DNA from 2 places in the Marinobacter sp. G11 genome. Region 2 is predicted to be linked to the other one. Evidence: riboswitches for the same ligand, from Rfam matches in the RefSeq annotation. Region 2 holds a riboswitch; the other holds the start of a gene.

Region 1 (4,373 bases), on a different contig from region 2:
AGGCAATGCCCGGCGGCGACAGAGAAGTGGAAGCGCCACTCCTCCGATTGATCCGGGTACTGGAAACACAGGTTTCTTAGCTCAAGCATGATGAGGCTCCGGAGCGGCGGCGGGGGCAGGCTCTGTGTTTGTGCCCGGGGCCGGCCGGGCAACCCGGGACAGCAGGGCGAAGAGGGTCACCAGTAATACAAGCAACCACAGCCCGGTGCCAGCCGCTTCGCTGATTCGGTAACTGCCCAGCTGCTGGTATAGCAGAACCGGCAAAGTGGGCTGCCCGGGGCCACCGAACAGGGCAATTACACCGAAATCTCCCAGCGACAGGGCAATGCCATAGGCCAGGCCCAGGGCGATTGGCCGGCGCAGCCTTGGCCAGTACAGCCAGCGCCAGCGATACCAGCCCAGGATACCCAGCTGGTCCGCCTGGTTCAGGGTGTTCTTGTCGATGGCATTCAGCGGCCCACGCAGCACCTGCAGCACAAATGGAATGGCCATCAAACCGTTAATCAAAGACACCAGCACCCAGCCTTGGGCACTATTACCGAGCTGTGGGCGCAATAACAGGAACAGGCCGGTACCAAGCACCAGGGGCGGCACAATCAGCGGCAGATACCCCGTGGTGACCGGAATGGCCGCCAGTATCCGGTTTTCGGATTTGTTGGCCGCCGCCAGTGTGAACAGACTGGCGACAACCGCACCCAGCCCGGCAGGAACGGCAATCAACAAACTGCGGCCTGTGGCGGGGAGCAGTTGTCCGTAGATAGATGGCATGGGTGAGGCCGGCCAGAGTGCCGGCAAACCGCGTAACGCGATGGCCAGCAGGGGCAGCGTCAGGAAAGCGGAAAAGATGCCCAGCAGCAACACGCGCCCCAGGCCCTGCCCGGGGCTGTCTTTCAAAGAGACAGGTTCAGCAAACCGACGATCCGGAAGCAGTGAGGACTCCAGGCGGTTCCGGAAAACCAGCCACCACAGGCTGCCGCAAATAACCAGCTGAATGGTGGCCAGGATGGCGGCCTGGCCGAAATCGAATTCGAACCGCAACGCCTGGTAAATGGCCACTTCAAGGGTTGTGGCGCGAGGCCCGCCACCCAGGGTCATGATGATGGCGAAGCTGGTAAAACACAGGGTAAAGACCAATGCTGACACCCCGGGCACTACTGGCCGCAATGCGGGCCATCGAACCGTACGCCAGAGCCACCAGCTACTCAACCCGAGCTGGGAAGCAACCCGCAACCTCGGTGCCGGAACTGATTCCAGTGCTTGCAGAAGAATTCGTGCGGCCAGCGGTGCATTAAAAAACACATGAGCCAGTAAGATTCCATTCAGGCCGTAAAGGCTCCAGCTGTGATCAGGCAGCCACTCGTTCAGAAGACTGGTCAGCCAGCCCTGACGACCGTACACCCCGATGATGCCTGACACCGCCACTATGGTGGGAAGCACCAGGCTCAGCTCCATCAACCGAAGCAGTAAGCTACGGCCGGGAAAATGGCTGAGCCGGGCCAGTGTCATGGCCACCGGCAGCGCAATGAGCAGGCTTAGAAAGACCGATAACACCGCCTGCCAAACCGTAAACCAGACAACGCCTCTCAAATAGCGGCTTTGCCACAGCTCTTCGAATTCCAGCGTGCCAGCGGTGTGAAGCAGTGCCCCCAGCCCCAACAGCACCAGCCCGATCAAGGCCAGCGCAATGATCAGGCCCGGAGCCAGTTGCCACGCAGGGGCGCTGAATGGAGCAGGGCGCAGGGGTTGTGGTTGGTTGGCGGCCATTGGATTCAGCGGGTCATGGCGTCCAGCCAGGCATTCACCAGTGAGCGGCGTTCACGGGCGACCTCTGCCGGTTCCAGATAGAGGGCTTTGGACGGGTGGATCAGCCGGTCAAATACCTCCGGCAATTCGTCACCAAGGTCGATAGCCGGATACATCACATTCTTCAACGGAATATGGCGCTGGAAGGCCGGCGACAACATGAACTCCATGAATTCCCGGCCGAGGGCCTGACTCCTGGAGCTATTCACCAGTGCGGCAACCTCGACCTGAAGGTAATGGCCTTCTTCAAAACGGGCCGCCTGGTAACGGTCTGTGTTATCGACCGCCATGTGATAGGCCGGGGACGTACTGTAAGAAAGGATCATCGGGGCTTCGCCGTTCATGAACAGTGAAAAATACCCGTCACTCCAGCTCTGGGTCGTCGCCAGTACCTTGCCACTGAGTTGCTGCCATTTAGCGTGGGCGTCATCGCCATAAACCGCGTGCATCCAGAGCAGCAGGCCGAGGCCGGGGGTGCTGGTGCGGGGATCCTGGATGATGATTTTCAGGTCATCCGGTGCATTGACCAGCTCTTCCAGGCTTTCAGGAGGTTCCGGCAGCAGCTCGGTGTCGTATACAAAGGCGAAGTAGCCCCAGTCGTAGGGCAGGAAGGTGTCGTCCTGCCAGTCGACAGGCAGCGCCAGGTTGTTCAGTGTCAGCGTGTGCGGAGCCAGTAATCCGGTTTGCCGGGCGGCTTCCATGGTGGCGGTATCCAGCCCCAACACCACATCGGCACTGGTTGAACTGCCCTCCAGGCGCAGTCGCTGAAGTATATCGCCGCCGCTTTCCAGCACTGTATAGTTCAGTTCGCATTCACACTGCTCTTCAAATGCCTGCTTGACCGCGGGCCCGGGGCCCCATTCCGCCGCAAACGACGGGTGAGTATAAACGTTCAAAACCTGCGCAGGTTCGGCAGTAGCGAAAGCCGGGAGCAGGGCAGCGAAGAGTAGAGGCAAGCGGAAACGCATAGTGATTACACCTTGGCTATGGAGGGGGCCATGCCGCGGTAACCACTGGAAAAGTGGCGGCTCAATCCCTACGCCGGTATTAGCCGGGTCAGGTTCCGCGGGTATGGTCTCAGCCCTGTCGGGCACCCCGTTGAGTCTTGGCGATTCTAACACGCCTGCGTGGCAGCCTGTAATTTGTAACTTTGATTACGGTCTGTTTAAAAACTGTACAAAGGTGTCGGGGTTCTCATTATTTGCTGTTAGAATAGTGCAAATTTCAATCGGATAGACCGTATTCTTCATCTATAGAGGTAAGGTGCATGCCCAAGCATCGCAATCTGCTCAAATTTTGTACAGCAATGTCCGGCCTTCTTTTTTCAGTGCTTTTCGCCACCAGCACCCAGGCCCAGTCCCTGAATAACCAGCTTTTTGATCGCCTTTCCAGTGCAGCCCCTAAACTGAACCCATCGGTTCTCGAGGCGGCTTTCAAGGCAACCCAGTGCGCCATCAGCAATGGAACAGCGATGCCGGAGAGGCTTGCTGTTATTGATTTTTCCCTGCCATCCAGCGAAGAACGCCTCTGGCTGTTTGACCTGGCCGATGGCAGCCTGGTTCTGAGGGAGCTGGTTGCCCACGGTAAAAACTCCGGTGACCGCGAAGCGAGTGCTTTCTCCAACATTGAGGGCAGCCACCAGTCCAGCATCGGACTGTTCAAGGCAGCGGAATCCTACAGAGGTGCCCACGGCTACTCCCTGCGGCTGGACGGACTGGAGCCGGGCTTCAATGACCTGGCCCGCCAGCGCGCTATTGTCATTCACGGGGCAGACTACGTAGAGAAGAGCTGGGTGAACAAATACGGTCGCATTGGCCGCAGCCACGGCTGCCCGGCGGTAGACCGCGATGTGATCGCAAAGGTAGTAGACAACCTGAAAGGCGGCCAGTTGGTTTTCAAATACTACCCGGATGAAGAATGGCTGCAGGCTTCCAGCTACCTGAACTGCGACAGCGGCAACCAGCTTGCCGGTTCCCTTCAGGCGAACGCGGATGACGCCAGCCGGTCCTGACCGGTTTGGCTAAATTTTGTGCACATTAGCAATAAAAACAGAAACTTGAAAAAAAGGTGTTGACGCGCGAAGCGTAATCCGTAGAATACGCAGCCGTTGAGGAGGCAACGCCTCTGAACGAAGAGCGGGAATAGCTCAGTTGGTAGAGCACAACCTTGCCAAGGTTGGGGTCGCGAGTTCGAATCTCGTTTCCCGCTCCATTTTCCAAGTCTCTCACGCCCCCTGAGAGCAAAAGCCAGATTCCAGGCTTACCCGGCGCGGTGGCAGAGTGGTTATGCAGCGGACTGCAACTCCGTGTACGCCGGTTCGATTCCGACCCGCGCCTCCATTTTTTCCCTTACGAAAATCATCGGTTTATCCGAGCTTTATTGGCTGACTGCCTTTCTTCGCTCTGGTACGTCTGACTGCGTTAGCATGCGGCCAAGTACATACCCTGCTGCCACGCCAACCAGTGCTGAAACCGGCCCGATAAAGCCGCCTACCAGTCCACCAACAAACATCAGTACCACGCTTTTCATACAGACTCCTCCTGCCTTCCTGGCAACTGCATTGGTCCGAG
Region 2 (4,373 bases):
CACTCATGTGTTTAATTTCGAGACAATCTATCAGCGCTTACTGGATGATCAGGGTGTCCAGTTGGTCGAAAATGCGGATGAGCTGGCCCGGGCAATCTGTTCACTGATGGACGATCCGGAGGCGCTGAAGGCATACGGTGAGCGGGCATTGGCAGTAGTCAACAAGAACCGGGGTGCGCTGGATAAGGTCGTGGAGGGTATTACGGAGCGGTTGTAACTCCGGGTGCCGCGCTGGCACCCGGAATTCAGCACGGTTAGCCCGCTTACTGCATCGGGTCGTCCAGTGTTTTTCCTTCTTCGGCCAGGGCTTCAATGCCCCGGGCGCCTTCGCTGAGCCAGTTGTTCAGATCAATCAGGTCCTGCGGGCTCAGGGTGCCTGCCGCCTGCTTCAGTTGCAGGGTGTTGATCACGTAGTCATACCGGGCGTTGGCGTAATCCCGCAGCGCTACGTAGTAAGCGCGTTCGGCATCCAGCACTTCCACAATGTTCCGTGTACCTACATCGTAGCCGGCGCGGGTTGCATCCAGTGCGCTGCGGCGGGAGATGATGGTTTGCTCAAGAGCAGAGGCAGTTTCCACATTGTTGTTAACGGTCAGGAACAGGCTGCGGGTGTTCACCTGCACATCCCGGCGCGTGGTGTTCAGGTCCTGCTCGGCCACGGTGACCAGTGAACGCTGTTGGCGCACGCCGGCTTCGGTACCACCGCCCATGTAAAGGGGAACGTTCAGCTGCAGGCCGATGACGCCTTGTGATCCTTCAAACTGGCTGGCGTTTTCCCGGCCATGAATGTCGGTTTCACTGTATGACGCAGTAAGGTCAAGAGTTGGCAGATGGCCGGACTTGGCCACTTTAAGGTTCGCCTCGCTGGCGTTTAGCTGCGACATGGCCGCCTGAATCGCCCAGTTCTGGTCGAGCGCAGTATTTTCCCAGTCATTCGGGTTCATCGGCTCCGGGCGGCCCAGCGGGAAGTTCTCCCGCAGATTTTCCAGGTCTTCCGCGTATTCACCGGTCAACCGGGCCAATTGTTCGCGCGCCACGTTCAGCTGGTTCTCGGCGGCGATGCGCTGGCTCTTGCTGTCGTCGTAGCTGGCGCGGGCCTCGTATACTTCGGTGATCGCAATCAGGCCTACGTCGAAACGCTCCTGGGCCTGTTCGTACTGGCGCTGGATGGCGGCTTCGGTAGCGCGGGCGGTTGTTACGGTATCCTGGGCGCGCAGCACGTTAAAGTAGGCGGTGGCCACATCCAGAATCAGCTGCTGCTGGGCCAGGTTGTACTGGGCCTGGGCGGCTTCGGTCTGGAACTGGCTGGCGTCGTAGCGGAACCAGTTGTCGGCCCGGAAGATGGGTTGAGTAAGCTGTACGCCATAGCTGAATGGGCGGTTGTTTGTTGCAGAGCCCCGTTTCGGATCTGCAGAAACGTGGCTGCCTTCAGCAAACGCACCAATCTGCGGCAACAAAGAGCTCTTGCTCACATCACTGGCGGCCTGCTGGGCCTGGAACTGTGCCATGGCAGAGGCAATGCCGGAGTCGTAAGACAGGGCTTTCTCGTAGGTTTCCATCAGATCCAGAGCAAGCGCAGGCTGGGCTGCGAGCAGGGTGATCAATCCTGGAAGTAAACGTTTTTTCATTGGTTCTCCTGAAATACTGACTCCGGGAATCTGCCCGGCAATGACCCAAAGGTATTGGTTGACCATTATGGACAATAATCGTTCCCGTCTCTAGACTTGCTAAGTCCACGTATTTTGTGGACAAACGAATTCAGAATCGCGTCTTGACGGGGTGCTGATCTGCCGGAAACCGGCGATCGGCTGAGATTGCAACGCAGAACCCGCGACCTGATCCGGATAATACCGGCGTAGGGATTAAGACCAGATGAACCGCGACACTAAGCCTGCAGGGCAGTCTGTCGCAACTCCGTCATACGCGACCCGATACCACAAGAGCAACCGGGAGCATTTCATGACGGACTTACCAGCATACCTCAGCGACTCCGCAAAAGTAGACTCCGCAGCAATCAAACCATTACCAAGCTCACGAAAAATATACGTGCAGGGTAGCCGACCCGATCTGCGGGTGCCAATGCGGGAAATTACTGTGGGCGACACCCCCACTGAAATGGGTGGCGAAAAGAACCCGCCAGTGGTGGTGTACGACACCTCCGGGCCCTACACAGACCCGGAAGCCACTATCGATCTGCGTAAGGGCTTGCCGCCGGTTCGCGCCGCCTGGATTGCCGAACGGGGCGATGTAGAGCAACTGGACGGCTACACCTCCGAATTCACCCGCCGCCGCATGAAAGACCCGCAACTGGACCCGCTGCGTTTCATGGACGAACGCAAGCCCCTGCGCGCCAGGCCTGGCCGGAACGTGTCGCAAATGCATTACGCTCGCCAGGGCATCATTACGCCGGAGATGGAATACGTTGCCATCCGGGAAAACATGAAACTGCAGGAAGCCTGGGCCAACGGCTTGCTGGCGGACCAGCACCCCGGCCAGTCCTTCGGTGCCAACCTGCCGCCGGAGATCACCCCCGAGTTTGTTCGGGACGAAGTGGCCCGCGGCCGAGCCATCATTCCCGCCAACATCAACCACCCGGAAACCGAGCCGATGATCATCGGTCGCAACTTTTTGGTGAAAATCAACGGCAACATCGGCAACTCGGCGGTGACCTCGTCCATCGAAGACGAAGTAGAAAAACTGACCTGGGGCATCCGCTGGGGTTCCGACACGGTGATGGACCTGTCCACCGGCAAGAACATCCACGAAACCCGCGAGTGGATTATCCGAAACTCCCCGGTTCCCATAGGCACCGTGCCTATCTACCAGGCCCTGGAAAAGGTAGGCGGCGTTGCGGAAGACCTGACCTGGAAAATTTTCCGGGACACCCTGATCGAACAAGCCGAGCAGGGCGTGGATTACTTCACCATCCACGCGGGTGTTCGTTTGCACCATGTGCCACTCACCGCCAAGCGCACCACCGGCATCGTCTCTCGCGGTGGCTCCATCATGGCCAAGTGGTGCCTGGCGCACCACAAGGAAAGCTTCCTGTACGAGCACTTTGAAGACATCTGCGAAATCATGAAGGCCTACGATGTCTCCTTCAGCCTCGGTGACGGCCTGCGCCCGGGTTCCATTGCCGATGCCAACGACGCGGCACAATTTGGCGAGCTGGAAACCCTGGGAGAGCTTACCAAGATCGCCTGGAAACACGATGTGCAGTGCATGATCGAAGGCCCTGGCCACGTGCCCATGCACCTGATCAAGGAGAACATGGACAAGCAGCTGGAATGCTGCGATGAAGCCCCGTTCTACACCCTCGGCCCGCTGACCACGGATATTGCCCCGGGCTATGACCACATCACCTCCGGCATTGGTGCGGCGATGATCGGCTGGTATGGCTGCGCCATGCTTTGCTACGTCACCCCGAAGGAGCATCTGGGCCTGCCCAACAAGGGTGACGTGAAAACCGGCATCATCACCTACAAAATCGCTGCCCACGCTGCCGATCTCGCCAAAGGCCACCCAGGCGCCCAGATCCGCGACAACGCCCTGTCCAAGGCCCGCTTCGAGTTCCGCTGGGAAGACCAGTTCAACCTCGGCCTGGACCCGGACACCGCCCGCGCCTACCACGACGAAACCCTGCCCAAGGAATCCGCCAAAGTGGCCCACTTCTGCTCCATGTGCGGGCCGAAATTCTGCTCTATGAAAATCTCGCAGGAAGTGAGGGATTACGCCGCAGAGCAGGGCATTGACGAAGTCTCGGCAATTGACGCCGGCATGGAGGCCAAGTCTCGGGAGTTCGTGGAGTCTGGCTCCAAGCTTTACGACAAGGTCTGACTTTGGCGCTCTAGATCGCCTTAGCCTGCTGGTTAGGCGTTGTGAGTCGGGGTGGGGGTGCCGTTCAGGAGACGCCTCAAGACGTCCCTGTGCGGCTTGGGCTCCGCCATCCCTGGCTCCGCACACTCCTGAACGGCACCCCCACCCCAACTCTCTTGGGCTTTGGCAGTAATCGCTCCCAAGAGGGCGTCAGGCAATGTTGGGGCGTGTCGCACAAGCGTCGGCTGCAGGCGTTGGGTATTGCTTTCCAAAACTGTGCGGAGCCATGGATGGCGGAGCCCAAGCGCCCCATGGATGGGCCGAAGGAGCGTGTTTTGGAAAGCAATACCCAACGACTGCGATGCACCAACCTGAGCAGGCTAGGGCCAGAACCAAACCATTACGCCAGCCGTAAGACACTTGCACCCAAGCAATCCCAAAGGCTATCGTTCCAAGCCGAACACCAAACCGGAAACCCGAATGCCGAAACCGTTCCAGTTCAACGCCAGCGACGTCAAAATCGAAAAACGCGAAACCGTCTTCCAGGGCTTCTTTCG

Evidence for each region. A riboswitch is a leader RNA that binds a small molecule or an ion and turns the genes downstream of it on or off. The one in region 2 is predicted to bind thiamine pyrophosphate.
Region 1: linked by a shared signal. The riboswitch ahead of thiB (thiamine ABC transporter substrate binding subunit) and the one ahead of thiC (phosphomethylpyrimidine synthase ThiC) in region 2 are both predicted to bind thiamine pyrophosphate.

The regions. Positions count from the first base shown of each region.
Region 1 is NZ_JAJSPB010000005.1:14,114-18,486, reverse strand. It holds gene LWH94_RS04685 (thiamine ABC transporter ATP-binding protein) at 1-89, opposite strand, end outside; gene thiP (thiamine/thiamine pyrophosphate ABC transporter permease) at 82-1,764, opposite strand; gene thiB (thiamine ABC transporter substrate binding subunit) at 1,770-2,771, opposite strand; TPP riboswitch at 2,820-2,911, opposite strand; gene LWH94_RS04670 (murein L,D-transpeptidase catalytic domain family protein) at 3,071-3,814, shown strand; tRNA gene LWH94_RS04665 (tRNA-Gly) at 3,939-4,014, shown strand; tRNA gene LWH94_RS04660 (tRNA-Cys) at 4,069-4,142, shown strand; gene LWH94_RS04655 (hypothetical protein) at 4,180-4,332, opposite strand.
Region 2 is NZ_JAJSPB010000006.1:60,272-64,644, forward strand. It holds gene waaA (lipid IV(A) 3-deoxy-D-manno-octulosonic acid transferase) at 1-217, shown strand, start outside; gene LWH94_RS05800 (TolC family outer membrane protein) at 264-1,628, opposite strand; TPP riboswitch at 1,766-1,879, shown strand; gene thiC (phosphomethylpyrimidine synthase ThiC) at 1,960-3,837, shown strand; gene LWH94_RS05810 (NUDIX domain-containing protein) at 4,297-4,373, shown strand, end outside.